2 regions of the Streptomyces sp. NPDC051636 genome follow, and region 1 is predicted to be linked to the other one. Evidence: riboswitches for the same ligand, from Rfam matches in the RefSeq annotation. Region 1 holds a riboswitch; the other holds the start of a gene.
The links. Region 1 has a riboswitch for cobalamin ahead of ACIBBH_RS03115 (cobalamin biosynthesis protein). Riboswitches for the same ligand answer to the same signal wherever they lie in the genome.
Positions count from the first base shown of each region.

Region 2: it holds a riboswitch for cobalamin, as region 1 does, so the genes downstream of both, ACIBBH_RS00045 (prenyltransferase/squalene oxidase repeat-containing protein) here and ACIBBH_RS03115 (cobalamin biosynthesis protein) in region 1, are expected to answer to the same signal.

Region 1 is NZ_JBITDA010000001.1:655,520-667,395, reverse strand. Features, by position in the region: gene abc-f (ribosomal protection-like ABC-F family protein) at 55-1,653, opposite strand; gene ACIBBH_RS03150 (hypothetical protein) at 1,745-2,494, opposite strand; gene ACIBBH_RS03145 (VOC family protein) at 2,667-3,080, shown strand; gene ACIBBH_RS03140 (hypothetical protein) at 3,100-4,446, opposite strand; gene ACIBBH_RS03135 (alpha/beta hydrolase family protein) at 4,701-5,819, opposite strand; gene ACIBBH_RS03130 (class II aldolase/adducin family protein) at 5,951-6,619, opposite strand; gene ACIBBH_RS03125 (anion permease) at 6,872-8,128, shown strand; gene ACIBBH_RS03120 (hypothetical protein) at 8,166-8,393, shown strand; cobalamin riboswitch at 8,520-8,662, shown strand; gene ACIBBH_RS03115 (cobalamin biosynthesis protein) at 8,762-9,706, shown strand; gene ACIBBH_RS03110 (cobyric acid synthase) at 9,703-11,211, shown strand; gene cobN (cobaltochelatase subunit CobN) at 11,208-11,876, shown strand, end outside.
Region 2 is NZ_JBITDA010000001.1:2,095-13,970, forward strand. Features, by position in the region: gene ACIBBH_RS00020 (transglycosylase SLT domain-containing protein) at 12-428, opposite strand; gene ACIBBH_RS00025 (ECF transporter S component) at 692-1,597, opposite strand; gene ACIBBH_RS00030 (ABC transporter ATP-binding protein) at 1,594-3,249, opposite strand; gene ACIBBH_RS00035 (CbiQ family ECF transporter T component) at 3,246-4,322, opposite strand; gene ACIBBH_RS00040 (SCO2322 family protein) at 4,315-4,953, opposite strand; gene ACIBBH_RS00045 (prenyltransferase/squalene oxidase repeat-containing protein) at 4,950-6,173, opposite strand; cobalamin riboswitch at 6,288-6,415, opposite strand; partial or broken gene ACIBBH_RS00050 (phosphotransferase) at 6,483-7,168, shown strand; gene ACIBBH_RS00055 (XRE family transcriptional regulator) at 7,414-8,010, shown strand; gene ACIBBH_RS00060 (hypothetical protein) at 8,046-8,618, shown strand; gene ACIBBH_RS00065 (MAB_1171c family putative transporter) at 8,630-9,835, shown strand; gene ACIBBH_RS00070 (FAD-dependent oxidoreductase) at 9,828-11,261, shown strand; gene ACIBBH_RS00075 (nuclear transport factor 2 family protein) at 11,254-11,700, opposite strand; gene ACIBBH_RS00080 (MBL fold metallo-hydrolase) at 11,741-11,876, opposite strand, start outside.

The DNA of each region.
Region 1 (11,876 bases):
ATGATGGATCACGGATCGGCCGAATGATCCATACGCAGTGGATCACCTATTCGATCAAGCCAGGGCGACGAGATCCGCGTAGTCCGAGCCCCACAGGTCCTCGACGCCGTCCGGCAGCAGGATGATCCGCTCCGGCTGGAGCGCCTCGACGGCGCCCTCGTCGTGGGTGACCAGGACCACGGCGCCCTTGTAGGTGCGCAGCGCGCCGAGGATCTCCTCGCGGCTGGCCGGGTCGAGGTTGTTGGTCGGCTCGTCCAGCAGCAGCACGTTCGCCGAGGACACCACCAGGGTCGCGAGGGCGAGGCGGGTCTTCTCGCCGCCGGAGAGGACGCCGGCCGGCTTGTCGACGTCGTCGCCGGAGAAGAGGAACGAGCCCAGCACCTTGCGGACCTCGACGAGGTCCAGGTCGGGGGCGGCCGAGCGCATGTTCTCCAGGACCGTGCGGTCGGCGTCCAGGGTCTCGTGCTCCTGGGCGTAGTAGCCGAGCTTGAGGCCGTGGCCGGGGACGACCGCGCCGGTGTCCGGCTGCTCGACGCCCGCGAGGAGCCGCAGCAGGGTGGTCTTGCCGGCGCCGTTGAGGCCGAGGATGACGACCCGGGAGCCCTTGTCGATGGCCAGGTCGACGTCGGTGAAGATCTCCAGTGAGCCGTACGACTTCGACAGGCCCTCGGCCATCAGCGGGGTCTTGCCGCAGGGCGCGGGCTCCGGGAAGCGGAGCTTGGCCACCTTGTCGGACTGCCGGACCGCCTCCAGGCCGGCCAGCAGCTTGTCCGCGCGGCGGGCCATGTTCTGCGCGGCGACCGTCTTGGTGGCCTTGGCGCGCATCTTGTCGGCCTGCGAATGCAGAGCGGCGGCCTTCTTCTCGGCGTTGGCGCGCTCCCGCTTGCGGCGCTTCTCGTCGGCCTCGCGCTGCTGCTGGTAGAGCTTCCAGCCCATGTTGTAGATGTCGATCTGGGAGCGGTTGGCGTCCAGGTAGAAGACCTTGTTGACGACCGTCTCGACCAGGTCGACGTCGTGGGAGATCACGACGAAGCCGCCGCGGTAGGTCTTGAGGTAGTCCCGCAGCCAGACGATCGAGTCGGCGTCGAGGTGGTTGGTCGGCTCGTCGAGCAGCAGGGTGTCCGCGTCGGAGAACAGGATCCGGGCCAGCTCGACACGGCGGCGCTGACCGCCGGAGAGCGTGTGCAGGGGCTGGCCGAGCACCCGGTCGGGCAGGTTCAGCGCGGCGGCGATGGTGGCGGCCTCGGCCTCGGCGGCGTACCCGCCCTTGGTGAGGAACTCCGTCTCCTGGCGCTCGTACTGCTTGAGGGCCTTCTCACGGGTGGCGCCCTGCCCATTGGCGATGCGCTGCTCGTTCTCGCGCATCTTGCGGATCAGTACGTCGAGCCCGCGCGCGGAGAGGATGCGGTCGCGGGCGAGCACGTCGAGGTCGCCGGTGCGGGGGTCCTGCGGGAGGTAGCCGACCTCACCGGAGCGGGCGATGGTGCCGGCGGCCGGGACGCCCTCGCCGGCGAGGCACTTGGTGAGGGTGGTCTTCCCGGCGCCGTTGCGGCCGACCAGGCCGATGCGGTCGCCCTTGGCGACACGGAAGTTGGCGTTCTCGAGGAGGATGCGGGCACCGGCGCGCAGCTCGATACCGGAGGCGGAAATCACGGACAGACTCCAGGGCGGAGGTAGGTGGCGGGTGGGCGGCTGAGGACGTTCCCGCCGTCTAATGCGCGAGGAGAATGGCCATGGGCCAAGTCTAACGGGGCCGGGCAAGCGCTTTTTCTGCGTGCGGGTGTTCGGGCCGCCGGCCGGGGACTTCGTTGCCGAGGGGCGTGCGGTGCGGGGCGATCCGGCCCAGGTCGTCCACGGCGACGACCTGCGACGTCCAGGCTCCGCGCGCGCAGGGCTGGGCGACGAGCAGCGTTCCGCCGTGACGTACGGCACGTTCGGGCCGGAAGGCGCATCCCGGGCGCGCGGGCAGCACCCAGCGCAGGTCGCCGTCGGCGGTGCGGTACCCGGCGATGCGGCGCGGGGTGACGACGGCGAGGATGCCCCGGGCGAGGGGACGCAGGACGCCGGTGCCGCCCTGGGCAGGGAGCCAGTCGGCGGCCGCCGGCAGGGCGCGGTGCCAGCGGACGGAGCGGCCGTCGGTGTCCGTGACGAGCCCGTCGTCCCACACCGCGAGCGCGTGCCCGCGCGCGGACAGCACGGCCACCGGGCGGCGCCCGTCGCGCGCGTAGCGCCAGCGGAACTCGCCCGTCACCGGATCGTGGGCCTCCACGACCGCGCCCCGCGCGCGTGCCGCCGCCTCCTGCCGCGGGTGCGGCCCCGGTGCGCTGCCGGTGAGGTGGTCGCCGTAGGGGGCGGGACGGATCTGGTGGGCCGTGGCGAGGAGGAGGGCCGCGAGGAGGACGGTGAGCGTCGCGGGGAGGAGGCGGTCGAGGGGCGGGCGCAGGCCACGCGCGGGTGATCTCGCCGGTGTCACCCCGTCCGGCAGAACGGCCACCCGGCCCCCTTCGGCACCCGCGTTCCATCGATCAGGCGCAGAGCGTAGCCGCGTGCGGCCCCGCGGCCGGGGAGCCCACGCGCCCGTGTCCTCCGCCTGCCGCCGGCCGCCGGGCGTTGTCGGAGGCGGGTGCCAGACTGAACGGGAGCCCCGACACGAGGGAGTGGTGGGCATGGCTGGCACGGGCGGCGCGCGGCCGAGCGTCTATCCGACGCTGCTGTACGCGGACGCGAAGGCGGCGATCAGACAGCTCACGGAGGCCTTCGGCTTCACCGAGCTGTCGGTCTACGAGGGCGAGGACGGCACGGTCCTGCACGCCGAGCTGGTCCAGGGCAACGGGGCGGTGATGGTCGGCTCCAAAGGCCGGGACGGCGTCTTCGCCGAGGCGATGGGTGACGCGGGCCGGACCGGGGTGTACGTCGTGGTGGACGACGTCGACGCACACCACCAGCGGGCCGTGGAGCACGGCGCGGAGATCCTGATGCCCCCGACGGACCAGGCCTACGGCTCTCGGGACTACATGGCCCGGGACACCGAGGGCAACATCTGGAGCTTCGGCACGTACGCCCCGGAGATCGGGGGCTGACGGTCCGCGGCGACAGGCCCTATCTCCCGGTGTGCACCTGGAAGGCGGCCCGGCGCACCGCCTTGGCCAGGGCCGGGTCGGGGTGCGCGGCGGCGAGGGCGACCAGGACCTGCACGGTGCGCGGGTGACCGACCGCGCGGACCTCGGCCAGCAGCTGGGGGACGGTGGGCTGCACGGCGGACTCCAGGTGCCGTACGAGCATCGGCGCCTCGCCGTGGTCGGCGACGGCGGCGGCGGTGTCCACCCACAGCCAGGTGGCCTCCTTGCGGGTGAGGACCTCGTGGGCGTCCTCCGGGTCCACGCCGTCGTGCTCGGCGAGCCACAGCAGGGCGTACGGCCTGAGCGTCGGCTCGTCGAGGACGGCGCGCACGTCGGGCTCGGCGGGGGCGCCGACCACGCGCAGCGCCTCGAAGGCGAGGCCGCGCAGCAGGGCGTCCTCGCCGCGGGCGGCGTCGATGAGCTCGGTGACGGCGCTGCCGACGGGGCGGGCGGCGAGCCAGGCGCGGTATTCGGCGCGGGCCGCGTTGGGGCGGAGCTGGGCGCAGCCGCGCAGCATGTCCTCGGCGCCCTGCTCGATGTTCCCGGCGGGGCTCTGCGCGGCCACGCAGATCTGCTCCAGCTTGACCCAGACCGCCCAACTGCCCAGCGGGGTGAGTGTGGCCTGGCCGTCGCCGTAGGTGAGGGCGCCGACGGAGGCGAGGGCGTGCAGCGCCCAGTCGAGCAGCGGGGCGAGGTCGGGCGCGCGTTCCGCGGGCGGCGTACGGGTGGCGGGCGCGGCGGTGGTGGGGGCCTCGGGGTCGGGCTCGTAGGAGACCTCGCAGCGCTCGGTGCGCAGTTCGGTGACCCGCTGCTGGAGCAGGTCGAGGAGCTGCTCGACCGGGACGGGGCCGGCGGACAGCTGGAGGAAGGAGAGCACCTGGGGCATGGCCGAGACGACCTCGGCGACGGCGGCGGGCTCGTGCTCCGCGGGCTCGGGGTGGGCGAGCGACCAGGCGTCGAAGAGGGCGACCCAGCCGCGCAGGACGGCGCTGTCGTCACGGTCCCAGGCGCGCAGGCGCCAGCCGGGGCGCGCGCTGTCCCCGTGCACCTCGATGAGCCCGGCGAGGCGGGCGGTGTCCCAGTCGCCGCGGACCTGAGCCACGGTCAGGCCGAGCTCGGCGGCGGCCCGTTCGGCGGTCGCCTCGGAGAGGGTGGCCTTGCCGTCGGCGGTCGCGGCGTCGCCGCCCGGGCCGAGGGCGGCGTCGGCCCAGTGGGCCACGCGGGCCGCGTCGGCCAGGCGGGATCGCGCCATTCCGGCCAGCTCGGCGGGTGCGGGCGTGCCCTCCGGCGGGCGGGGTGCGGGGCGGCGCGAGCGCCGCTGGTTCATCGCTCGGGGGGCGGCGGCCAGGGGTCGCGGTCGGACGAGTCGGAGCCTGGAGTCGCGCGGGATACGGGACGTCACGTGTGCAGTCTTGCGGTTGACGGTCCGAAAACCCAAACGGAATGCCACGGCGGGCGACGGGGGTGGCGGGCGGACGCGGTCCGCCGAGGGCCGAGGAGGGGGTTCAGGCCAGTGGTACGGCCTTGAACGGAACGGCTGTGGACCAGGGCAGCCGGCCCGCACGCCCGACCGCCCGGCGGTCACATCAGCGGCGTCAGGAAGCGGCGCAGCGCCTCCTCGTACCCGTGCGGATCGGCGTTCCACATCGCCCCGTGCGGGGCCCGCCGCACGGTGTGCAGAGCGACCCGGTCGGCGCGGTCCGCGGCGAGGCGGCGGGAGAACTCCCAGGGTGCCACCACGTCGTCCGGTCCGTGGATCAGCAGGGTGGGCACGCTGAGCCGCGCCGGGTCGGCGGTCCCGGTGACGCGGTCGGCGTGCAGGCCCGCGCGGCCCTGGGCGGCCCGCACCGCGAGCGGCAGCAGGAGGTCCGGCGTGCGCCGGGCCGCGGCGAGGGCGCGCAGGGTGGCCTCCCAGCTGAGCACCGGCGAGTCGAGGACCAGCCCGCAGACGCGGTCGCGCACGGCGGAGTGGGCGGCGGCGCGCAGGGCCATGGTGGCGCCGGTGGACCAGCCGTAGAGGACGACGCGTCGGGCGCCGTGGCGGACGGCGTAGTGGATCGCCGCGTCCACGTCGTGCCACTCGGTCTCGCCGAGGTGGTTCAGGCCGTCCGGCGGGCGCGGGGCGCCGAGGTCGCCGCGGTAGGCGAGGTCGAGCACGGGGAGGCGGCGGCGGTGCAGGAACCCCATGACGTTCATGGGGTGTTCCCGGGTGGCGCCCAGGCCGTGCACGGTGATGACCCAGGTGTCCCGCGCGCCGGCCACGAACCACGCGGGCAGGGAGCCGAGTTCGCCGGGCACGTCGACGTCGGCGTGGTCGAGGCCGAGGGCGGCGTTCGGGTGGCCGACGTACAGGTTCGGGGTGAGCCACACCCGGTCGCCGGGCTCGAGCGTGCCGTGGGTGACGCGTTCCAGGCGCCGTACGACGGTGTCGGGGGAGGGCGCGGGGGCCTCGAGGACGGTGCCGACGACGGCGTGCGCCCCGTCACCGGCCAGCCCGTAGGTGCCGGGGCGCAGCGAGGCCAGGTCGCGGGTGAGCGAGATGCGGCCCGCGGCCGTGGCGTGCACGGTGAGCCGGGGCTCGGTGGGCAGGGGCCTGCCGGGGACCGCCTTCAGCGCGGCGTCGCTGGCCATCCGGCCGACGGCCACGCCGGCCGCCAGGACGGCGGCGACGGCGGAGGCCGCCGCTGTGACGGTGCGCACGGGTCCAGTGTCCCGGCGGGCCGCCCTGCCGGCCAGCGGGAGGAAGGGTCGGGGTGACATGTCCTTGCGGGTTCCAGCCTGAGGCACTCTTCAATCCCCGGGCGGCCGGGCGGGGCGGGTACCCGCGGTGGTCACCCCCGCTGCCCGTACCCCCGCAGCTTCTCCCCCGCCTCCGCCAGCTGCTCGGAGGTCAGCAGGGAGGGCGTCAGCCCGGGTACCGAGGACGCCGTCAGCCACAGGCGGCACATCCATTCCAGCTGGGCGGTGCGGTCGTAGGCCTGGTCGAGGGTGGCGCCGCAGGTGATCGTGCCGTGGTTCTGCAGGAGGCAGCCGGAGCGGTCGGCGAGGGCGCGGAGCATGTTCCCGGCCAACTCCTCGGTGCCGTACGTCGCGTAGGGGGCGACTCGGACGGTGCCGCCGAGTGCGCAGGACATGTAGTGGACCGCCGGGAGTTCGGTCACGAGGGTCGAGACGGCCGTGGCGTGGACGGCGTGGGTGTGGACGACGGCGCGGGCGTCGGTGGTGCGGTACACGGCGAGGTGCATGGGCAGTTCGCTGGTCGGGACCAGCGTGCCGAGCACCTGCCGTCCGGCGAGGTCGACACCGGTCACGTCGTGCGGTGTCAGCCGGTCGTACGGGACGCCCGACGGTGTGACCAGCACGGTGTCCCCCACGCGCACCGACACGTTGCCGGACGTGCCGACGACGAGTCCGTCGGCCACCGTCCGCCGGGCCGTCGCCACCAGCGCCTCCCAGGCCCGCGACTCCGCCTCGCGCACGCCTCTGCTCTCTTCGCCCATGCCGTGATCCTGCCAGCAGGTCGTGGCAGCCCGCCGCGTGACCAGAATCTCTTCGACGGCTCCGCGACCCGGCCGACGTCCTCCACCCGGGACCGCCGGCCAAGGGGCGCCCGGGCCGTTTCGCGCCGCCGCGCCGGGGCGGAGCGGTCACTCCCCTGTAATGACACCGTGACGCCCGTCTCAGTTCACCTTCCGTTCACTCAGGTTGCCTACGGTCGTCCAGCCAATGACCTCGAACGATTGCCTGGGTAAATGGAAAGCTTCTCGCTGATCCTCGCGATTGTGGTGGTAACCGCACTCGCGTTCGATTTCACGAACGGTTTCCACGACACCGCCAACGCGATGGCCACCACCATCTCGACCGGTGCGCTCAAGCCCAAGGTCGCGGTGGCCATGTCCGCCGCCCTCAACCTTGTAGGCGCCTTCCTCTCCGTGGAGGTCGCCAACACGATCTCCAAGGGTCTCGTCGACGAGAACGGCATACGTCCCGAGGTCATATTCGCCGCCCTGGTGGGCGCGATCCTCTGGAACCTGCTGACCTGGCTGGTGGGACTGCCCTCCAGCTCCTCACACGCCCTCATGGGCGGCCTGATCGGCGCCACCGTCGCCTCCGCCGGCACGGGAGCCGTCCACGGTGACGTCCTCGTCACCAAGGTGCTGCTCCCGGCGGTCGCGGCCCCGGTGGTCGCGGGTGTGGCGGCGATGTTCGCCACCCGGTTCTCCTACGCGATCGGCAAGAACACCGACGGTGAGGCCGCCCGCAAGGGCTACCGCGCCGGGCAGATCGCCTCCGCCGGCCTGGTGTCCCTCGCGCACGGCACGAACGACGCGCAGAAGACCATGGGCATCATCACCCTCGCCCTGGTCGCCGGCGGCTCCATCGCCCCCGACTCCAACCCTCCCACCTGGGTGATCCTCTCCGCGGGCATGGCCATCGCGCTCGGCACCTACCTCGGCGGCTGGCGCATCATCCGCACCATGGGCAAGGGCCTGACCGAGCTCCAGCCGCAGCAGGGCTTCGCCGCCCAGACCAGCGCCGCGACGGTCATCCTCGCCTCCTCCCACCTGGGCTTCTCCCTCTCCACCACGCACTCCGTCTCCGGCTCCGTGATGGGCGCGGGCCTGGGCCGCAAGGGCGGTGTGGTCCGCTGGTCCACGGCCACCCGCATGGTCGTCGCCTGGGTGCTGACGCTCCCGGCCGCCGCCCTGGTCGGCGCGCTCGCCGAGACCGTGACGGACCTCGGTGACTGGGGCACCGCCCTGGTGGCGGTCTTCCTCGTGGCCTCCAGCGCCGCGATCTGGAAGGTCTCCCGCCGCGAGGTGGTCGACGCGAGGAACGTCAACGACACTGCGGAGCCGGCCGGCGTGGTGACCACGGCGATCGCCGCCGTGACCCCGCCCCCGGTGGGCACCGTGTCCGAGGACCTGACGGCCACGATCCCGTCCCCGGCGGCGCCCGTCGTCGCCCCCGCCGCCGACCCGGCGACCCCGCCGGCCGCCGCCGTCTGACCCCGGTCACCCCGGTCCACAAGAAAGCAGCACTGTTATGAAGATCGACTGGGCAGCCCTCGGCTCCGTCTTCGGCGTCAGCCTCACGGTCACCCTCGGCCTGGTGGCCCTCTTCACCCTCGGCGTCACCGGCCTGTCGCGCCGCGAGCGCGCCGCCGCGCAGGGGAACTCGGCGGCGCTCGCCGTCACCGGCGCGTACGTGTGCTTCGCGGGGTGCGCGGCCGCGGTGGCGTACGGCATCTACCTGATCATGGCGAAGGCCTGACCGAGGTCGAGAGGCTCCTCCCTGATGTCCTCGGGGGGAGCCTCTCGCATGCCGTCACACCGTTCCGAGCGGTGCCGATGTGGGCCTCAGCACACTCTCCCCGCGCAGGTCAACAGCAAGTTGACGGCCCTTCCGGGGGCATGGTGGACTGCCGGAGCCATGTACGGCGGCAAGAGAGGAAGCCGGTGCGAATCCGGCGCGGTCCCGCCACTGTCACCGGGGTAGGAAGCCCCGGGAGCCAGGAACTCTCACCGCCGGTCTCGTCGAACCAGGGCGCGGACACCCTGAGTGAGGACATATCGCCATGCTCGCCTGCCGTTTGAGGTACAGCACCAGGTCACTGCCCGACCCCTCGGCCGGCTGAGCCGATGCGTGCCGATCGCGTCTTCGCGTACGGCGCCGCCGCCGGCCTCCTCGGTGACCTGCTCCTCGGCGACCCGCGCCGCGGGCATCCGGTCGCCGCGTTCGGGCGGGCGGCGGGGGCCGTCGAGCGGGTGTTGTGGCGGGACCACCGGGGGTGGGGCGCGCTGCACACCGCGGTGTGCGTGGGCGGTGCCGTATCGCTGGGGGCGCTCGCCGCGTCCGCCGTACGTCCCTCCCGTACCGCCTCCGTCGCGCTGACCGCCGCCGCCACCTGGGCCGTCGTGGGCGGGGCGTCCCTGGCGCGCGAGGCCCGGGGCATCGGGCGGGCGCTGGAGGCCGGGGACGTCGAGGGCGCCCGGGCGCGGCTGCCGCACCTGTGCGGGCGGGATCCGCAGGCGCTCGACGCCGACGGGATCGCCCGGGCCGTCGTCGAGTCCGTCGCCGAGAACACATCCGACGCCGTGGTGGGGGCACTGGTGTGGGGCGCGGTGGGGGGTGTGCCGGGGCTGCTCGGGTTCCGGGCCGCCAACACCCTCGACGCCATGGTCGGGCACAAGTCGTCCAGGTACCGGCGGTTCGGGTGGGCCTCCGCCCGGCTCGACGACCTCGCGGGGTGGCCCGGAGCGCGGCTGACCGCCGTACTGGCCGCCGTGGCCGGGGGCGACCCCCGGGGTGCCGTACGGGCCTGGCGTGCCGACGCGGCCGGGCATCCCAGCCCCAACGCCGGGCCCGTGGAGGCGTCGTTCGCGGGGGCGCTCGGCGTGCGCCTGGGCGGGACCCTGTCGTACGGGGGGCGGGTCGAGCACCGGCCCGTGCTCAACGGGGCCACGGGGCGCGCCGTCGCCGGCCGTGACATCGAACGGGCCGTACGGCTCTCCCAGCGTGTCAGCCTGCTCGCGCTCGGCGTCTGTGCCGCCGCGCGCGTCATCGCGAAGGGGCGTACGTCATGAGTGGTGGTCTCCTCGTCGCCGGCACCACCTCCGACGCCGGCAAGAGCGTCGTCACGGCCGGGATCTGCCGGTGGCTGGTGCGGCAGGGGGTCAAGGTCGCGCCGTTCAAGGCGCAGAACATGTCCCTCAACTCCTTCGTGACCCGCGAGGGCGCCGAGATCGGCCGGGCGCAGGCCATGCAGGCGCAGGCGTGCCGCGTCGAGCCGACCGCGCTGATGAACCCCGTGCTGCTCAAGCCCGGCGGCGAGCAGAGCAGTCAGGTGGTGCTGCTCGGCAAGCCCGTGGGCGAGCTGAGCGCGCGCGGCTACCACGGCGGGCGGCAGCGGAAGCTTCTCGGGACCGTGCTCGACTGCCTCGCCGAGTTGCGGGGCACGTATGACGCGGTGATCTGTGAGGGGGCCGGTTCGCCCGCCGAGATCAATCTGCGGCGGACCGACATCGTGAACATGGGGATCGCGCGCAACGCGCGCCTGCCCGTGCTCGTCGTCGGCGACATCGACCGCGGGGGCGTCTTCGCCTCCTTCTTCGGGACCGTCGCGCTGCTGTCGCGGGAGGACCAGGAACTGGTCGCCGGGTTCCTCGTCAACAAGTTCCGCGGCGACGTCGGCCTGCTGGAACCCGGCCTCGACATGCTGCGCGGGCTCACCGGGCGGCGGACCTACGGAGTGCTGCCCTTTCGGCACGGGCTCGGCATCGACGAGGAGGACGGCCTTCGCGTGTCCCTGCGCGGGACGGTCCGCGAGTCGAACGTCGCCCCGCCCGTCGGCGAGGACGTGCTGCGCGTCGCCGTGTGCGCGATCCCGCTGATGTCCAACTTCACCGACGTGGACGCGCTGGCCGCCGAACCGGGCGTCGTCGTGCGGTTCGTGGACCGGCCCGAGGAACTGGCCGACGCCGACCTCGTCGTCGTCCCGGGCACGCGCGGGACCGTACGGGCGCTCGAGTGGCTGCGGGAGCGGGGTCTCGCCGAGGCGCTGGTCCGCAGGGCCTCCCAGCAAAGGCCCGTACTCGGCATCTGCGGCGGCTTCCAGATCCTCGGCGAGCACATCGAGGACGAGGTCGAGTCGCGCGCCGGCCGGGTCCAGGGGCTCGGACTCCTTCCCGTCCGCGTGCGGTTCGCCCGTGAGAAGACCCTCACCCGGCCGGTCGGCGAGGCCCTCGGCGAGCACGTCGAGGGGTACGAGATCCACCACGGAGTCGGTGACGTGACCGGCGGTGAGCCCTTCCTGGACGGCTGCCGGGCCGGCCAGACCTGGGGCACCCACTGGCACGGCTCGCTGGAGTCGGACGGCTTCCGGCGTGCTTTCCTGCGCGAGGTGGCCGCCGCCGCGGGCCGCCGCTTCGTGCCCGCCGCCGACACCTCGTTCGCCGCGCTGCGCGAGGAGCAGCTCGACCGGCTCGGCGACCTGATCGAACAGCACGCGGACACGGACGCGCTGTGGCGGCTCATCGAGTCGGGCGCGCCGCAAGGACTGCCCTTCATTCCACCGGGAGCGCCCGCATGAGCACAGTGTTGTTGTTGTCGACCGCCGACACCGATCTGCTGGCGGCGCGGGCCTCCGGCGCGTCCTACCGGATCGGCAACCCGACCCGGGTCGACGTCGCCGGGGAACTGCCGGAGCTGCTGCGGGGCGCCGACATCGCCGTCGTACGGCTGCTCGGCGGAAAGCGCGCCTGGGAGGACGGGCTCGCCGCCCTCAGGGCCTCGGGCGTGCCGACCGTGCTGCTCGGCGGGGAGGCCGTGCCCGACGCGGAGTTGATGGCCGAGTCGTCCGTGCCCGCGGGTGTCGTCGCCGAGGCCCTGAAGTACCTGGTCGAGGGCGGCCCCGCCAACCTCACCGAGCTCGCCCGGTTCCTGTCCGACACCGTGCTGCTGACCGGGGAGGGGTTCCTCGAGCCGCAGAAGATGCCGGAGTACGGCGTGCACGGCGAGCGTGCCTTCCTGGCGGGCCGCCCGACCGTCGGCGTGCTCTTCTACCGGGCCCACGAACTGAGCGGCAACACCGCCTTCGTGGACACGCTGTGCGACGCGATCGAGGCGCGGGGCGCGAACGCGCTGCCGGTGTACTGCGGTTCGCTGCGCGGGGCGGACGCCGGGCTGTACGAGATCCTGGGCAGGGCCGACGCCCTGGTGGCCACCGTCCTCGCCGCGGGCGGCACGCACGCCTCG
Region 2 (11,876 bases), 650 kb from region 1:
GGGAGAACGGCTCAGTACCAGCCGTTGGCCTGCCAGAACTTCCACGCGGCGACGGGGCTGCCGTAGCGGGAGTTCATGTAGTCCAGGCCCCACTTGATCTGGGTGGCGGCGTTCGTCTTCCAGTCGGAGCCGGCCGAGGCCATCTTCGTGCCCGGCAGGGCCTGGACCAGGCCGTAGGCGCCGGAGGACGAGTTGGTGGCGGTGACGTTCCAGCCGCTCTCGCGCTTGACGATGTTGTTGAACGCGTTGAACTGCGCGGCGTCCGGGATCAGCCGGTGCGCGATCGCCTGGGCCTGGGCGGGCGCGGTGGCGGCCGCCGCGTGGGCCGGAGCCGAGGTCAGGACCATGCCTGCGGTGGCGGCGGCCACGGCGGCGGAGGTGAGGGCCTTCTTCGGGGAAGCGATGCGACGGATGAAGGAGACGGACACAGCGAACCTCTTCTGACGGGGACAGGGAGCGCCGGACGTATGCCGGAACCACGCGGTGCGGGGTGAGGGCGTACGTCGGCGCCGCGGCCCGTGGGGGCTCGTCGGCGCCTGGCGACTGCTCCAGACAAGCAGGCTCGGAAGGGGTCCGCAATGACCCCTTTTACTAGTTGTGGCCGGATAGAAGAGAAAGGTCTGCTGTGTGAACTGGCTCTCAAAGCGCAGGTCAGAGGGGGTGCGTGTGTGGACATATCGGACAAGTCGCACTACGGGGTGGCATCGTAGGTGACGTGCGTCATGTGGGCCGCTTCACCGCGGGTCTGACGGTCCGCGCACGAGTGAGGACGTACCGGGTGCGTTCCGGGTCCCTCGAATGTGACCGCCGTCTCGAACGCGGCCCGGCGGGTGGCCCGGCGCAGCGCCCTGAGGAGCGTCGGGCCGAGCGTCAGGGTCAGTACGACCGTGCAGACCGCCCGGCCCAGGTCCCAGCCGAGGGACGTGGCCAGGCAGTACGCGGCGAAGCGGGCCAGGTTCACGGGGACGGCGGCGTGCGCGTCGAAGGCGATGTCCGAGGCGAGGGCGCCCATGAAGGGCCAGCCCGCGAGGTTCATGACCGTGCCGTAGGCGAAGGCGGCGAGGCAGCCGTAGGCCGCGAGGAGGGCGAGCTCGCCCCGGCCGCGCAGCCGGTCCGGGCCCGGCAGCAGGCCCGCGCCCATCGTGAACCAGCCCATCGCCAGCATCTGGAACGGCATCCACGGGCCGACCCCGCCCGTGAGCAGGGCCGACGCGAACATGGTGACCGAGCCGAGGACGAAGCCGAAGCCCGGGCCGAGGACCCGGCCGCTGAGCACCATCAGGAAGAACATCGGCTCGATCCCGGCGGTGCCCGCGCCGATCGGGCGCAGCGCCGCGCCCGTGGCCGCCAGCACGCCGAGCATCGCCACCGCCTTCGGGCCGAGGCCCGACTCGGAGATCGTCGCGGCGGCGACGGCGATCAGCAGCACCAGCAGCCCCGTGAACAGCCAGGGCGCGTCCTGGGCGTGGGCGCCGAGCCGTGAGGTGGGCGGGGCGAGGAAGGGCCAGCCGAAGGCGACGACGCCCACCGCGCTGACCAGGCTGAGGGCGGCGAGGGAGCGCGGGCCCAGGCGGACGGGGCGCGGGGAGCCGGTCATGACAGGGCCTCCCGTACCTGGGTCACCGTGAGCCACCGTTGCGGGGCCAGGATCTTGGTCACCTGCGGTGCGAAGGACGGTGAGGAGACCACGATCTCCGCCGTCGGACCGTCGGCGATCACCTCGCCGTCGGCGAGCAGCACCACCCGGTGAGCGATCTCGGCGGCCAGCTCCACGTCGTGCGTGGCCAGCACGATGGCGTGCCCCTCGGCGGCGAGCCCGCGCAGTACGGCCACCAGGCGGGCCTTCGCCGCGTAGTCCAGGCCACGCGTCGGCTCGTCGAGCAGGAGCAGGGGAGGCCGGGCGGTCAGGACGACGGCCAGCGCGAGCGCCAGCCGCTGGCCCTCGGACAGGTCGCGGGGGTGCGTGTCGTCCGTGATGCCCTCGAGCAGCTCCGAGACCAGCGCACGGCACGTACCCGGGGCCGCGCCCGCGTCCCGGTCGGCGGCCGTGCACTCGGCGGCCACGGTGTCGGCGTACAGCAGGTCTCGCGGCTCCTGCGGGACGAGACCTACCCGGCGCAGGAGGTCGCGGGGCCGGGTGCGGTGCGGGACGGCTCCGCCGACGGCCACCGATCCGGCGGACGGTTCGACGAGTCCCACCAGCGCGGACAGGAGCGTCGACTTTCCGGCGCCGTTGCGGCCCATGAGAGCGACCGTCTCGCCGGGGGCGATGGTGAGATCGACATGGCGGAGGGCGTCGACACGGGCGCGGCGAACGGCCAGGGAGCGGACCTCGGCGACCCGGGGGAGAGGCGCGGCGGGGGCGCCGCGCCGGAAACGCCGGCGGCGGGGAGCATCGGGACTCATCGGCGGCGAGCTCCGGGGTGCCGTTCGGCCGGCGAGCCGGTCCCGCAGGTCCCCCGCCCCGCGGCGGGCGTCCCGGACGGTCAGCGGCAGCGGGGACCAGCCCGCCAGGCGGCCCAGGCCCACCACCGGCGGGTACACCGGGGACACGGCCATCACCTCGGCCGGGGTGCCGAGGAGCGGCGCGGCGCCGGGGGAGGGCAGGAGAGCGATCCTGTCGGCGTACTGGACGACGCGTTCCAGGCGGTGTTCGGCCATGAGGACCGTCGTACCGAGATCGTGGACGAGGCGCTGGAGGACGGCGAGCACCTCCTCGGCGGCGGCCGGGTCGAGGGCCGAGGTCGGCTCGTCGAGGACCAGGACCCTGGGGTGCGGGGTGAGGACCGAGCCGATCGCGACCCGCTGCCGCTGGCCGCCGGAGAGGGTGGCGATGGGACGGTCGCGCAGGTCGGCCAGGCCGAGCAGGTCAAGGGTCTCCTCGACGCGGCGCCGCATGACGTCCGGGGCGAGGCCCAACGACTCCATCCCGTAGGCGAGTTCGTCCTCCACCGTGTCCGTCACGAAGTGCGCGAGCGGATCCTGGCCCACCGTGCCCGCCACGTCGGCGAGTTCGCGCGGCTTGTGCGTACGGGTGTCCCGGCCGGCGACCGTGACCCGGCCGCGCAGGGTGCCGCCGGTGAAGTGCGGGACCAGCCCGCTGACCGCGCCCAGCACGGTGGACTTGCCCACACCCGACGGACCGACCAACAGGACGAGTTCGCCTTCCGGGACCTCGAAGTCCACACCCTGGACTGTGGGTTCGAGTGCCCCTTCGTACGTCACGGAGACATCCTCGAAGCGGATCACGACGGCTCCCTGGGGACGACGAAGGCGGGAAGGAGGGCGAGGAGTACGGCCGCCGCGGGCCACAGCGGGAGCGTGGGCGCGACCAGCGGGACCACGCCGGGGTGCAGGGCGGTGGGGTCGTGCGCCGAGGCCAGGGCGAGCAGCGCGGCGACGGTCGCGCCGGACGCGGCGACCAGCCGGGCGCGCAGGTTCCAGGCGTCCGGGCGGTACCGGGTGCGCAGGGTACGGCGGCCACCCAGACGCAGGCCCGCGAGCGCGGCGGCCACCCCGGCGAGCAGCACCGGCAGGCCGTAGGCGCCGCCTTCGGCGGTGAGCAGCCCGTACGTTCCCGCGCACACGCCGAGCAGTCCGCCGAGCGTGAGGACGGCGGTCGTACGGCGTACCCGCACGGGGACGTCGGCGGTACGGCCGTAACCACGGGCGTCCATCGCGGCGGCGAGCGCGACCGACCGCTCCAACGCGCCCTCCAGCACCGGGAGTCCGACCTGCAGCAGACCCCGCACGCCACGGTCCGGACGGCCGCGCAGGCGGCGGGCGGCGCGCAGGCGCTGGACGTCGGCGACGAGGTTCGGCGCGAAGGTGAGGGCGACGACCACGGCCACGCCCGTCTCGTACAGCGCGCCGGGCAGGGACTTCAGCAGACGGGCCGGGTTGGCGAGGGCGTTCGCCGCGCCGACGCAGATGAGCAGCGTGGCCAGCCTCAGACCGTCGTACAGCGCGAACAGCAGCCCCTCGGCCGTGACCCTGCCGCCCAGGCGGATGCCCTGCGCCCAGTGCGGGAGGGCGACTTCGGGGAGGGTGACGATCACGTGCGTGCCGGGGACGGGCGAGCCGAGCGCTACCGCGAAGGTGAGGCGGATGAGGAGGACGGCGAGGGCCAGTTCGGCGAAGGCGGTGTAGGAGCGGGACCAGGGGGTGGGGGTGCGGTGGGTGGCCACTACGTAGGCCGTTGCGGTGATGAGGAGGGCGAGGAGCAGGGGGTTGGTGGTGCGGGTGGCCGCGGTGCCGAGGCCTGTGGACCAGAGCCACCAGGCGCCGGGGTGGACACCCGCGGCGCGGGGCGCCCTACGCATCCCGGCGCCGCCGTGCCTGCCACAGCGCGGCGCCGCCCAGCAGGACCACGGCACCCACGCCCGCCAGCACACCCACCGACGGACCGTGCTGAGGCTCGCTCTTCGTCGCGGCCGGGCGGGACTTCCCCTCCGCCACCTGCTCCCCGCACCCCTTCCCCGGATACCCCCCGATCGCGCACAACAGGGCGTGGGAGTCGTACCGCAACGGCCCCGCCACCGCGGCCAGCGCGTCGGCGGTCGGCGCGTCGGGAGAGACCACCGCGCAGGCCGCTCGGCGAGCGGGCGGGGTCTCGCCGGAGGGAGCGTCGGCGGACGTGCCGAAGTCGAGGACCAGGGCCACCCGCTTCCGGCCGGCCCGCGCAGGCGACTTGGCGCAGACGGAGTCGAAGTCCGCCGTACCGCGCGGGCGCGTGGCGCCGGCGGAGTCCTCGCTCACCGCGAAGCGGAAGCCCTGGACGTCACCGTCGGAAGGGCGGGCGGTGGACGGCCCCTCGGTGGCGAACGTCCAGTGGCCGCCGGTGCGCTCCCAGAAGGACCAGTAGCGGTAGCCGGTGGCGTGGGCCCGGCCCGCCAGGGCCACGCACAGGAAGGCGGCCAGGAGCAGCGCCCCGGCACGGCGGACGGCGGTCACGGCTGCTGCCTCTTGCGGCGACCGCTGAGCAGGAAACCGATGCCGATGCCCGCGACGAGGCCGGTGCCGATGATCCACCAGAGACTCCTCCCCGACTCGTGCTCGGCCCGCTCGGTGTCAGCGCCCGTCGCCTGGGCCGGCTGCGGCGCCGGGCCCGTCGCGTTGAGCGCCCGCACCAGGTCCGTACCGCCGAAGTCACGCGGGTCGGTGCCCATCGCGTGCGCCACGAAGATCAGTTCGGCGTAGGCGGCGGGGCCGCTCTGCCTGGCCCACCGCGCGGAGTTCTTCTCCAGCCAGGCGTACGGCTTCTTCGCCTGCTTCGTCCAGCCCTGCGCGGCGAGGGCGAGGACCGCGTCCGCGGTGTTGCCGTAGTCGGGCTGGTCCTTGGCACCGGCGAGGCTGGTGGTGAGGTGGCCGGTGCCGTGCAGCTGGTCCGACAGGTACGCGGCGCCGTTGCGGGCGATCTCCCGCGGGGTGAGCGGCTTGTCGGAGTCGGCGCAGACGTAGCCCTCCTGCGGTGCCTTCCCGGCCGTCGTCACGAAGCCCTTGCCGAGCGCGCCCAGTACCCCGGCCGCCGTCGCGTCCGCGTCGGCCGACAGCTTGCCGCTCTTGTCCGGCTGGTGGGCGAGGGCGCCGGCGTCGTCCCCCGCGCAGGAGAGGGACCACTTGGCCAGCAGCTCGTACGGGGTCCTGCCCTCGGTGCGGAGTCGGGAGGGGTCCTCGCCGGCCGCCGTGAGGGCGCCGATGACCACGGAGGTGGAGTTCGTGTCGCTGGGCGAGCCCGGGGTGTAGCCCCAGCCGCCGTCCTTGTTCTGCATCATCTTCAGCCAGGTGACCGCCTTGCGGGCCTCGCCGTCGTGCTCACCGAGCGCCGCCAGGGCCTGTACGGCGGCGGCCGTGCTGTTGGTGTCGGTCTGGGCGGTGGTGGCCTCGCAGGACTTCGCGGGGTCGGCGCGGAAGGCGGCGAAACCGCCGTTGGCGCACTGCTGCCCGACCAGCCAGTCGATGGCCTTCGCGGCGGGCCGGACGCCGAGCGTGTGCTGGGCGAGCAGCGCGAGGGACTGGCGCCAGACGCCGTCGTACTTCGGGTCCGTGCTGCCGTACAGCCCCGACGGGAGCGCCGTCGACGGGGAGGGGGAAGGGGACGCGGCTGTGGCGGGCGCGGCGGCGGCCATCACCCCGACGGCGGCCAGAGCCGCGGCACTGCGGCGGACGTTCATGGTCGGCTACTGCCTCTCCCTGAAGGGAAGCGCGGGCAGCACGGGACACCCCGGGCGGCTCGGCTCCGTAGACCTCGACGGTGCCGTGGGCGGCGGGCCGCCGCGCACGTGAGCCGGTCACGTCCCGTGCGGGGCGGTCCGGCTCACCGCCAGGGGGCGGTTCACGGTTGCGGGTCAGCGCCGGAATCGCACCGGCTTCCCCTCGTACGGGTGTGATGACGACCCGGGTCACTCTACCCGGCGGTAGCCGGAGACCGAGAGGCGGCTGTGAGCCGGAGGCACAGGCGACCTGGCCAGGGTCGCGCCATGATGCCAACGGGGAGACTGCTGAGTTCGGGCCGGCCGGCCGACGTGTACGAGATCGACGCGGCGTGGGTGCTGCGCCGCGACCGGGAGGGTTGGGGGGACACGGCGGCCGAGGGGGCGGTGATGGCGTACGTGCGCGAGCACGGGTATCCGGTGCCCCGGGTACGGCCCTCCGGCTCGCGCACCGACCTGGTGAGGGAGCGGCTGTCCGGGCCGACGGTGCCGGCCGCCCTCCTGGACGGCTCGCTGGGCGCGGCGGAGGCGGGGGCGGAACTCGCCCGGCTGCTGCGGCGGTTGCCCGCCGTCCCCGCCCGGAACTCCGCCGCCCCCGCCCCCGGGTCCTCCACCTGGACCTGCACCCCGACAACGTGATCCTCACCCCCGACGGCCCCCGGGTCATCGACTGGACCAACGCCGAGGACGGCCCGCCCGCCGTCGACCGGGGCATGTCCGCGGTGATCCTCGCCCGGGTCGCCGTCGCCGGCGAACCCCTCGCCACCCCGGCCCGCGCACTCCTCACCGCCCTGCTCGCCGACCCGTCCGACCTGACGGAGGAGGGGCCGGCGGAGGCCCGGCGGCGGGCGGCCAATCCGACGATGAGTGCGCGGGAGGTCGAACTGCGGGAAGACGCGGAGAAGTTGGTACGGGCGGTGGCGTTCCGGGCGACCCCGGAGCGGGCGGCAGGGTAACGCCCCGGATGCTGCTCCCCCATAGGCAGCACCCGGGGCGGGAACAGGGCGCACGACCCCGTGCGCGGAGAGCGGACCGGGGTCATGACCTTGCGTCGTGATCCTGTCCCGCCGGACCCCCAACTGTCAACGATTGCTGCCTCAATGGGCAGTTGTCGTTGACATCACTTCTCGACCGGCGGGCGACCGGGTAGCCTCGCGTCAGCTCAGCCACGGAACGGACGACACGCCCAGGGGGGACCTCGGTGAGTGACGCCTACGCCCCGCTTGCGGACGTACTGGAGCGGCTCGGGGAGCTCACCGGACGGCCGGGCCGGCTGCCGGAGGTCCTGGACGTGGGCGACCTGTCGTACCGCACCGGGATTCCCGCCGAGGTGGTCTGCCGGCTGCTCTCGGGCGGCTCCGTGCCCGAGGCCGGGCTGGCCGAACGGGTGCGGCAGCGGCTGGACTTCGTCCGGGAGACCCGGCGCCGGCCCGACGGCAAGCGCTACTCGCTGGGCGAGCTGGCCAGGATCGCGGGGACCAGCCGGCAGTGGCTGAGCGAGTGGCGCAAGAGCGGCATGCCCAGCCTGGAACACGCCGACCGGCTGCGCAGGTTCTTCGGCCTGCCCGCCGGCTTCTTCACCGCGGACGAACCGGAGGCCCTCCACGAGGCCCTGCAGCCGGTGCTCCAGGGACTGGAGGCGCAGGCGGACCCGCTGCTGCGGCTGCGTGAGAGCGGCCTGGTGCGACTGGCGATGCGCGCCCCGCAGATGAATCCCCGTCAGCTCGCCACACTGGCCGACCTCGCCGAGATGATCATCAAGTCCGAGGACGCGGACGTCCCGACGGGGCGTGGGTGAGTCCCGTGCCGTACACCGCACACGGAGGACGCTCAGTGAGCCGGAAAAGATCGCCGAAGCGGTTCCTCGCCCAGCTCGTCCGCGACACCGCCCGCACGCTGACGCCGCCGACCGGACCAGAGGCGTTCCTGCACGCCGTGTGCGACACGCTCAGCCCGCAACTGGACCGCCCCGTCCGGCTCAAGTTCGTCGCCTTCCCGCCGGGCCTGGACGTCTCCGGCGTCACCTTCGCCAAGGACGACGAGTACATCGTCGTGGTCGAGGACCGGGCGCCGGGCGCGCACAAGTTCGTGATCGCCGGGCACGAGATCGGCCACATCTACTACCAGACCCTGGACGTGCACTACCCGGACGGCATGCCCGCCGCCGCCCGCCGGCTGCTGTCCCAGGCCGAGGAGGACATCCCCTGGGACCGGGTGGTCGCCATGGCCACGCGTTCCCCGGCCGCCGCGACCGCCGAGGCCGAGTGGGAGGCCGAGGAGTGCGGGCTGCGCCTGGCGGCCAAGTTCCCCAAGGTCGTCGGCCCCGGCGCCGCGACCGGCCGGACGACCCAGGACACCCTGACGGACCGGCTGTCGTCCTCGCTGGGCAACGTCGGCGGGCCGTGATGCGCTGGGACATGGCGGGCTCCTTCCTCGCCTACGCCATACCGGCCGTGCTGCTCACCGTCGCCTTCGTGATCAAACTGCCGCTGCTCAGGCGCGCGTGGCAGGACCCGATCCTGCGGGCCACGGCACTGCTGCTCGGCATCGGCGCCGTCGTCTTCGCCTCCCTGCCGCCCGCCAACCTGCACCGGATCAACACGCTCACCGGGGTGCCGAACTTCGCGGGCGTCTGGGTCTACTCGCTGCTCAGCGCCTACTGCGGCGCCTGCCTGTGGCTGATCATCACCTGGCGCGAGCCGCCCTCACCGGCCCGGCGCCGGCGCACCCGCACGGTCTGGATCGCGTACTGCCTGATCATCCTCGGCCTGTGGGTGACCTTCTTCCTCGGCGACCACCACGTGGAGCGGCTGCGCGACCTGGACACCTACTACGCCACCACGCCGTGGATGCGCGAGTTCGCCCTGCTCTACCTCGTCGCCCACATGGTGTCCGCCGTGGTCGCCGCGAGCCTGCTGTGGGCCTGGTTCCGGGAGGTCCACGACACCTGGCTGCGCCGCGCGGTGGTGTGCCTGCAGGTCGCCTACGCGCTCGGGCTCATCTTCGACCTCGCCAAGGTCGCCGCGATCGGCGCCCGCTGGAGCGGCCGGAACTGGGACGGGCTGTCGACGTATGTCGCGCCGCCGTTCGCGATCGCCGAGGCGTTCCTCGTCGCGGTGGGGTTCATCGCCGGGCAGGCCGGTCCCCTCGTGGAGGAGCGCCGGCGGATGCGGCGCACCCACCGCCGCCTGGAGCCGCTGTGGCAGGCCCTGCTGACGGTCACAGCCCCGTCCGCCCCGGCGACGGGCCGGGTCAGCGGCGCCGAACTCCGGCTCGAACTGCGCCGGGCCGCCATCAACGACGCCCTGCTCAAGCTCGCCCCGCACCTGAGCGGAGCCCGGCGCGAACGGGCCCACCGGCAGGCCGTGGCCGCCGGCCATCCCGACCCCGCCGCGCGCGGCATCGCGGGTGCCGTGGACATCCTGGTCGCCGTCGACGCGCTGCGCTCCGCGGGCGGGGATCAGGGGCCCGCGTACGACCGGCCCGGGCACTCCGCCGACGCCCCCGATGTCCCGGACAGCGAGCTGGAGTCGGTCGCGCAGGCCCTGCGTCTCCACTCGCCGGCCATAGAAACGTTCCGCCGGCAGGCGGCCGCCACAGAAGGTCTCACCCCCCATGCCTGAGAGCCCCATGCCCCACCGGCCCACCGCCACCGGCCGCCGCACCGCGATCGTCATCGGCGGCAGTACGGCCGGGATGCTCGCCGCCTCCGTGCTCTCCAGCCGGTTCAACGAGGTCACGGTGATCGAGAGCGACAAGCTGCCCGAGGGCCCCGAGCACCGCAAGGGCCTGCCCCAGGCACGCCACGCCCACCTGCTGTGGTCCGGGGGAGTGGCCGCGCTGGAGGAGCTGCTGCCGGGCGTCACCGGGGAGTTGGTCGGCAAGGGCGCCGGGCTGATCGACGTGATGACCGACCTGGTCAGCAAGGCGCCCTCGGGGCAGTGGTTCCGGCGGTTCACCGACTCGCGGCACCACATGATCGTGTGCAGCCGGGACCTGCTGGACGCGGTGATCCGCGCGAACGTCCTCACCCGGCGGCGGATCACGCTGCTCGACGGTACGAGGGTGCGGGGCCTGGCCGGCGACCGGCACCGCGTGACGGGCGTCCGCATACCCGCCGACTCCACGGGCCAGGCGACCACCCTGCACGCGGACCTGGTCATCGACGCGAGCGGACGCGCCTCGCAGGCGCACAAGTGGCTGGAGGCACTGGGCCTCGCCCCGGTCGTGGAGCGCGTGGTCGACGCGGGCGTCGCCTACGCCAGCCGCGTCTACGAGGCCCCCGGCTACACCGGGTCCCTGCGCTACCCGGTCGTCAACGTCCAGGCCGACCCGCGCCAGGCCCCCGGCCGGGGCGGGGTCATCGTCCCGATCGAGGACGGCCGCTGGCTGGTCACCCTCTCCGGCACCCGGGGCGGCGAACCCACCGCCGACCCGGACGCGTTCGAGGAGTTCGCCCTCACCGGCCTCAAGGACCCGGTCATCGGCCGCCTGCTCACCCAGGCCAAGCCCCTGACGGACCCGGTCACCACCCGCAGCACGGCCAACCGCCGCCGCTACTACGAGAACGCCGGGCTCTGGCCGGACGGCTTCGCCGTCCTCGGCGACGCCGTCGCCGGCTACAACCCCGTCTACGGCCACGGTCTCTCGGTCGCCGCGCAGAGCGTCATCGCCCTGCGCCGGACCCTCGACCGCCACGGCCCGACCACCCCCGGCACCGCCCGCCGCATCCAGCGTGCCGTCGCCCGCCCGGTCGGCAACGCCTGGAACCTCGCGGTCGGCCAGGACGCCTACTACCCCGGCGCCGCCCCCCAGCCCCCCACCGCCGTCGAGCGCCTCCTGACGGCCTACGTCGACAAGGCGGTCGCCGCCGGCTCAGAAAACCCCCGGGCCCTCCACGCCCTCCTCGACGTCATGAGCCTCACTACCCCACCCACCCGCCTCTTCGCACCCGACATGCTCTGGAACATCTGCTTCGGCCCCCGCAAGGGGCCGCTGGCCGGCCCGCCACTGAGCGAGGCGGAACGGGAGGCGGCGGGGCTCAGCTGACCGCGCGGGGGGTGGGACCGCCGAAGGGCAGGAAGAGGACCCGGCTCGGGAGCAGCCATGCGCCTCCGACGCGACGGAAGGCGTCCTCGTAGTGCCCGACCTGGACCGGCGGTCCGGCGGTGACGACGCCGCCCTCGTACCCGTCGACGCGGTACGTCGAGAAGTACGAGGTGGCGACGGCCGCGTCCGGCGAGGCGACGGTGACGAGGACGTTGGACATCAGACGGCGGGAGAGCCGGTCGGCGGGACGCGAACCGAAGTACTCCCGGAGCTTCTCGCGCCCTTCGACCAGCCGCCCGCCCGCCGGCCACTCCCAGGTGCCGTCCTCGGTGAACAGCTCGGCCACAGAGCCGGGTTCACCGAGATCGAGACGGTGGACGAAGTCGAGGACGAGGCGCTCGCAGGCGCGCTCGGCGAGGAGTTTCTCCAGAGGGTCCATGCCCCAATCCACCCATGCCGCCCCCCGCCGCACGACCGCATTACACCGCCACGTAAGCCACCGGCTCGCCCCCCGCCACCGCCTCCGCCCGCCCCAGCTTCACCAGGCGCCGCAGATGGGCCTCCGCCTCCGACACCGCGATGTTCCTCGAACCGTACGGGATCCGGTCCCAGGGG